Regions from separate parts of the Buttiauxella sp. S19-1 genome, predicted to be linked through region 1. Evidence: predicted binding sites of a transcription regulator. Region 1 holds the regulator's gene; each other region holds the start of a gene.
What was found. Region 1 encodes PurR, which represses purine synthesis genes. Its sites were predicted from a motif close to CANGCAAACGTTTGCNTG; they were not measured.
Positions count from the first base shown of each region.

Region 2: the regulator PurR is predicted to act here: its motif matches at 1,596-1,613, upstream of gcvT (glycine cleavage system aminomethyltransferase GcvT).
Region 3: the regulator PurR is predicted to act here: its motif matches at 1,111-1,128, upstream of MES37_RS06935 (NCS2 family permease).

Region 1 is NZ_JAHWLU010000063.1:11,948-14,221, reverse strand. Features, by position in the region: gene punR (DNA-binding transcriptional activator PunR) at 1-620, shown strand, start outside; gene purR (HTH-type transcriptional repressor PurR) at 659-1,684, opposite strand; gene cydH (cytochrome bd-I oxidase subunit CydH) at 1,977-2,069, shown strand; gene sodB (superoxide dismutase [Fe]) at 2,123-2,274, opposite strand, start outside.
Region 2 is NZ_JAHWLU010000024.1:20,184-22,457, reverse strand. Features, by position in the region: gene gcvH (glycine cleavage system protein GcvH) at 1-386, opposite strand, end outside; gene gcvT (glycine cleavage system aminomethyltransferase GcvT) at 410-1,507, opposite strand; gene ubiI (FAD-dependent 2-octaprenylphenol hydroxylase) at 1,966-2,274, opposite strand, start outside.
Region 3 is NZ_JAHWLU010000019.1:24,796-27,069, forward strand. Features, by position in the region: gene MES37_RS06925 (LacI family DNA-binding transcriptional regulator) at 1-339, shown strand, start outside; gene yieH (6-phosphogluconate phosphatase) at 387-1,052, opposite strand; gene MES37_RS06935 (NCS2 family permease) at 1,233-2,274, shown strand, end outside.

The sequences.
Region 1 (2,274 bases):
TTGATAACATTGTAAAACCGGAGCGAACGCGGCAACTGGTGCTGGATTTCTATCGCCATTTTCCTGATATCGAATTACGTATCTTTCAGGAAGTGTTCAACGGCGTGTGGGATGCGCTGGCGGATGGACGCGTAGAAGTGGCGATTGGCGCGACTCAGGCGATTCCGGTTGGGGGGCGTTATGCCTTCCGTGATATGGGAACGTTGAGCTGGCGTTGCGTGGTGGCTTCCTCGCACCCACTGGCACAGTGCGACGGGACGTTAAGCGATGATGACCTGCGTGCCTGGCCATCGCTAGTTCTGGAAGATACTTCGCGTTCATTACCAAAACGAATTACCTGGCTGTTAGATAACCAGCGCCGCGTGGTAGTGCCTGATTGGGCGTCCGGTTCGGATTGCTTGAGCGCGGGGTTGTGTATCGGCATGGTGCCGTTACATATTGCCAAACCGTGGGTTGCTTCAGGGAAATGGCGCGAATTAACGCTGGATAATCCATTCCCTGACGCGGCATGTTGCCTGACATGGCAGCAAAACGATGCATCGCCAGCGTTGGCCTGGCTGTTGGATTACTTAGGCGATAGTGACACGATGAATCAGGAGTGGTTACAGGAGCCGCTGTAAGTCTGCTGGATGTCGCTTGCGCGACATCCGACACACACTTAGCGGCGATAATCGCGAAACGGGCCATCAGCCACAGAGCGGCGTTCAATCAGACGCGGGTGAACCTCAATCGACTGCGACTCTTCGCGTTTGTTGACGATTCTATCCAGCAGCATATTAAACGCCGTTTCCCCTAGCGAATCTTTCGGCTGGTGGATGGTGGTCAATGCTGGTGAGAAGTAACGCGCGTTGCGTACGTTGTCGTAACCGATAACGGAAATATCCTGCGGCACGCGCAGCCCCATTTCATCAGCAGCGCAAATAGCACCCATCGCCATAATGTCGCCGCCACAGAATACCGCTGTTGGGCGATGAGACTGGCCGATGATCTGCTGCATGGCGCGGTAACCTGATTCAGGTTCAAAGTCACCCTGAACAATCCAGTTTTCCGGAATGGAAATTCCCGCTTCTTCCAGTGCTTTCATAAAGCCTGCATGGCGGCCGCCACCGGTGTTACGTTCCATTTGCCCGGGAATGGCGCCAATTTCGCGGTGGCCGCGTTCAATCAAATAACGTCCAGCAAGATAACCGCCGTGGAAAGCGTTATCGACCACGGAGTCGGTGAAATCGGCACGAGCCTCGCCCCAGTCCATCACCACCATAGGGATGTGACGGTACTCTTCAAGCATGGTGAGCAATGATTCAGGATATTCAGAGCACATCACTAACAGGCCATCGACACGCTTTTGTGCCATCATCGATAAGTAAGCGCGCTGCTTTTCAAAGTTGTTGTGCGCGTTGCCCAAAATCAGGGTGTAGCCTTTTTCAAAGCAGCTATTTTCCACCGCTTCGATTATCTCGGCGAAATAGGGTGCTTCACTGGAAGTGGCAAGCAGACCAATCGTTTTGGTGTGATTAACTTTCAGGCTTCGTGCTACGGCGCTTGGCGAGTAGTGCAATTCTTTAATTGCTGCCCACACCGCATTGCGCGTTTCTTCCGCCACAAAACGGGTTTTGTTAATCACATGTGATACGGTTGTAGTGGAAACGTTTGCGCGCTTCGCCACGTCCTTGATTGTCGCCATTAAAATTCACTCCGGGCTATATCGTAAACCCTTGATTGCTATTATGTTAAACGTTTGCGTACGCTGACTCCACAGGCAACATGATGGTTGCAGGTATGCCGGGATTGCGACATAAAACGGGAGGAGGGCATTGAATTGACGATACGCAACAAATTAGCGAGGGATTTTGGCCTATCCAGGCGAAAAGTGGAAGAGGGAAAATTGATATCAGATTAAAACCTGGAGGATTTTTATCTCTGGTTGTGGGAAAATCACCCTGACACATCGATTGTATGGATATAAAAGGAGTTTAATGATGAGCACCGATTTGAAATTTTCAATCACGACGACGGTAATTGTTTTGGCTTTGATTGTTTTCGGCGCACTAACTGCCGTACTGCACTGATTTTTACGCTTTGATCAAGATGGGCCGCAAATCGCGGCCCATTTACTTTTGCATTAAGCTGCTAAATTCTTCGCAACAAACGCCCAGTTCACCAGCGCCCAGAAATGCTCAAGGTAGCCAGCACGAGCATTGCGGTAGTCGATGTAGTACGCATGTTCCCACACATCCACAGTCAACAGCGGTTTAGCTGCAGTCGTCAGTGGGG
Region 2 (2,274 bases), on a different contig from region 1:
TCGTCTTCTAACAGCGCTTCGTACGCCGTTGCATCCAGCAATTCGTCCAGTTCGGATTCGTCGCTAGCTTTGATTTTGAAGATCCAACCGCCAGTGTATGGCTCGCTGTTGATAAGCTCTGGCGTATCGCTCAGCTCGTTGTTCACAGCGATGATTTCACCGCTGATAGGTGCGTAAATGTCAGAGGCCGCTTTTACAGATTCAGCCACGGCGCAATCATCGCCAGTGCTGACCGTGGAGCCAACGTCTGGCAGGTCGACAAACACCATATCGCCCAGCAGCTCTTGCGCGTGTTCGGTGATACCTACGGTGTAAGACCCATCAGCTTCTTTACGCAGCCATTCGTGTTCTTTGCTGTATTTCAATTCGTTCGGCACATTGCTCATTGTTTTTCTCCTGATTTCGAAATTCACTGCGCGACAGCTTTACCGCCGCGAACAAAAATAGGTTTAGTCACTTTTACCGGCATTTCTCGGTTACGGATTTGCACAATGGCTGTTTCGCCAATGCCCGCAGGAACGCGTGCCAGAGCAATGCTGTAGCCCAACGTTGGTGAGAATGTCCCGCTGGTGATTACGCCTTCATGAATGTTGCCTGATTCATCCGTAAAGCGAACAGGCAGCTCATTACGTAATACGCCTTTTTCGGTCATGATCAAGCCAACGAGCTGTTCGGTGCCTTTCTCGCGCTGGAGTTCCAGTGCTTCACGGCCAATGAAATCGCGGTCTTCTGGCTGCCAGGCGATGGTCCAGCCCATATTGGCGGCCAGTGGAGAAACGCTTTCATCCATTTCCTGGCTGTAGAGGTTCATGCCGGATTCCAGACGTAGTGTGTCACGCGCGCCCAGTCCGCAAGGCTTCACGCCAACCTCAACGAGTTGCGCCCAAAATTCGGCCGCTTTCTCATTTGGCATAGCAATTTCGTAACCCGCTTCGCCGGTATAACCGGTGGTAGCAACAAACAGGTCACCCGCCTGAACACCGAAGAAGGGTTTCATGCCTGCCACTGCTTTACGCTGTTCTTCGGTAAACAGCTGCGCAGCTTTGGCCTGAGCGTTTGGCCCCTGAACGGCAATCAGCGCCAGGTCATCACGCACGGTGACAGAAACGCTGAACGGTTCGGCGTGTTGATTAATCCAGGCCAGGTCTTTTTCACGCGTGGCGGAATTCACCACCAGGCGGAAATAATCTTCGCTCTGGAAATAGATAATCAGGTCATCGATGACACCGCCGGAGGCGTTGAGCATGGCGGTGTAGAGGGCTTTACCCGGCTGGGTCAGTTTGGCAACGTCGTTTGCCACTAAGTAACGGAGGAATTCGCGGGTACGGCTGCCTTTAAGATCAACAATGGTCATGTGTGAAACATCAAACATACCGGCATCGTTGCGCACTGCGTGGTGCTCATCAATCTGCGACCCATAGTGCAATGGCATCATCCAGCCATGGAAATCCACCATACGTGCACCGCAGAGATTGTGCTGTTCAAACAAAGGGGTCTTTTGAGTCATTTTTTCCTCTTTAACCATCTGGTTGAAAAGCGCTGTTCGCTTTCCTTTTCGTCAGACGAAACCCAGCATCACCATCGATCCCGAGGGCGACGCAAACGTTACCTTTTGTCTGAACTTACCACTGAATGGGGGAGTAAACCATAAGGCACAAACCGTCATTGCATTAGCTTATGACCAAAACCAGGGAGGCATGATGCAGAGTATTCGACTGCAAAAATGCGAGACGCTGCGCATAATTAAGAAGTGTTTAAGTCAAAATTTAGTGTTAGCTAACATTTACGACCATTTCAGAAACAATTTCACTACAACGCTAAAAACGTGGGATGAGAAAAAGTAATCCGAGATAAGGGGTGAGATTAGAATTTTTCAAATGAGGGAAGGTGATCTCAGTCACACTGGATGCGCTAAGTCATGCGAGTTACAGCGCTGCGGCTGCAACTCGCAAGTATGAGGAGTGTTTAACGAAGCCAGCTCGGTAAATCGTGTAGCCCCATCGCCTGACGGACAAGCTTTGATTTCACACCAGGAAGGGTATCAGCCAGTTTCAGGCCAATATCACGCAGCAGTTTCTTCGCCGGATGTTGACCGGCAAATAGGTCACGGAAACCCTGCATGCTGGCAAGCATCATCGCCGCACTGTGCTTGCGGCTGCGCTCGTAACGCCGTAGATATAAATACTGGCCGATGTCTTTACCCTGGCGGTGCAAACGACGCACTTCATCAATCAGTTCAGCGGCATCCATAAACCCAAGGTTCACACCCTGCCC
Region 3 (2,274 bases), on a different contig from region 1:
CAGTTCGGGCGTTATGCATTAACTGAAATACTGCAACGCCAGCCGGATCTGGATGCGGTTATTTGCAGCCATGAAGAAATTGCCCTGGGGATTATGTTTGAGTGCCAGCGCCGCTTGCTGAAAATTCCTGGAAACATCGCAGTCGCTTGTCTTGATGGCTCTGACAGTTGCGATCAAACCCATCCGACACTAACGTCCATACGTATAGATTATAAAAAAATGGGCAAAGAGGCGGGCAAGATGCTGATTGAGTTACTAAATAACGATGATGACGATGAGTTAGATGAATCACGTGTTGAGTTGTTCAACTACCAGGTTGAATTACGTCAAAGCACCTGAGCGCGGTCGTTGTAGGGCGGATAAGCTTGCGCCATCCGCCATCGTTCTTAAACCGTGATATTCCAACCCCGCGCACGCCACAACTCCGGCAACTGCGTTAAATCGGTAAACGTCGTTACTTTCGGGTGATCAATCGGCTGGTTGTGTGGGTCGGCGCAAAAATAGAAAACTTCCATGCCTGCGGCAATACCGGATTGCGCACCGGCCATAGAGTCATCCACCAGCACACAGTTTTTGACATCCACATTCATTGCCTCGGCGGCGTGGAACATCAGTGCCGGATCCGGTTTCCACGTCTGTATATCGTAGCCGCTAAACAGTTTGTCCGGGAAATGGTGGAGCATGCCGGTTTTGCCCAGTGAATGCTGCATTTTGCTGACCGGGCCGTTGGAAACGATACACATCGGCACGTTGATTTGCGCAATTAGTGCTGCTGCGCCGTCAATCTCTACCAGCTCGCTATCAAACAGACGCGAAACTTCGGCGCGATAAACCGGCTCCAGTTCATCTTTTGGCAAGTTCACTCCATAGCGGGTATTAATCGTGTCGATTATTTCGTAGAGCTTGATTCCCTTGAAAGTTTTGAAAACCTCCTCGAGCGCAAGTTCGATGCCGTATTGCGCAAACATATGCACGTAGGCTTTGGAGCAAATAACCTCACTATCAACCAGCGTGCCATCGCAGTCGAAGAACACCGCATCTATCCGGGACATACCGCTTCCTTATTTAAGAGTGAATACCTACTTTACCCAATTTGCAGAATTTTTGCGGCACGCAATCGTTGCCGTATAAGTAAATTCAATGAAAAAAAATTAGCGTGGGTCATTATGTTTGGGAATTTTTGGTATAGGATAACGACGGATTTTCCCTCTCAATGTTCGGAATTAACACTAATGAGCCAACCACAATCTACTCCGGCCGCAAATCCGGGGCTGCTCGAGCGCGTGTTTAAACTGCGCGAACACGGCACCACGGCACGCACTGAAGTGATCGCCGGTCTTACGACCTTCCTGACGATGGTGTATATCGTTTTCGTCAACCCGCAGATCCTTGGCGCCGCTGGTATGGATACCCAGGCCGTTTTTGTCACCACCTGTTTGATTGCCGCATTAGGTAGCATCCTGATGGGTATTTTCGCCAATCTGCCAGTCGCATTGGCTCCGGCAATGGGCCTGAACGCCTTCTTCGCCTTTGTGGTGGTAGGTGCGATGGGGATTTCCTGGCAAGTTGGGATGGGTGCCATTTTCTGGGGTGCAGTAGGCCTGCTGTTGCTGACAATCTTCCGTGTGCGTTACTGGATGATTGCGAACATTCCGGTGAGTTTGCGTGTCGGTATCACCAGCGGTATTGGTCTGTTCATCGGCATGATGGGCCTGAAAAATGCCGGCATCATCGTGGCTAATAAAGACACGCTGGTGGCCATCGGTAACCTGACTTCGCACAGCGTACTGCTTGGCGCGCTGGGCTTCTTTATCATCGCCATTCTTGCCTCGCGCAATATTCACGCTGCCGTGCTGGTTTCAATTGTAGTCACCACGCTGCTGGGCTGGATGATGGGCGACGTGCAATACCACGGTATTGTTTCCGCGCCACCAAGCGTGCTGTCTGTTGTGGGCCAGGTTGATTTAGCCGGTTCGCTGAACATTGGTCTGGCGGGTGTTATCTTCTCCTTTATGTTGGTTAACCTGTTTGACTCATCCGGCACGCTGATTGGCGTGACAGACAAAGCCGGGCTTGCCGACGAAAAAGGGAAATTCCCACGCATGAAGCAGGCGCTGTACGTTGATAGCGTGTCTTCAGTTGCGGGTGCATTTATCGGGACTTCTTCCGTTACCGCGTATATCGAAAGCTCTTCTGGCGTGTCTGTTGGCGGGCGTACTGGCCTGACGGCGGTCATCGTTGGTTTGCTGTTCTTGTTGGTTATCTTCCTTTCCC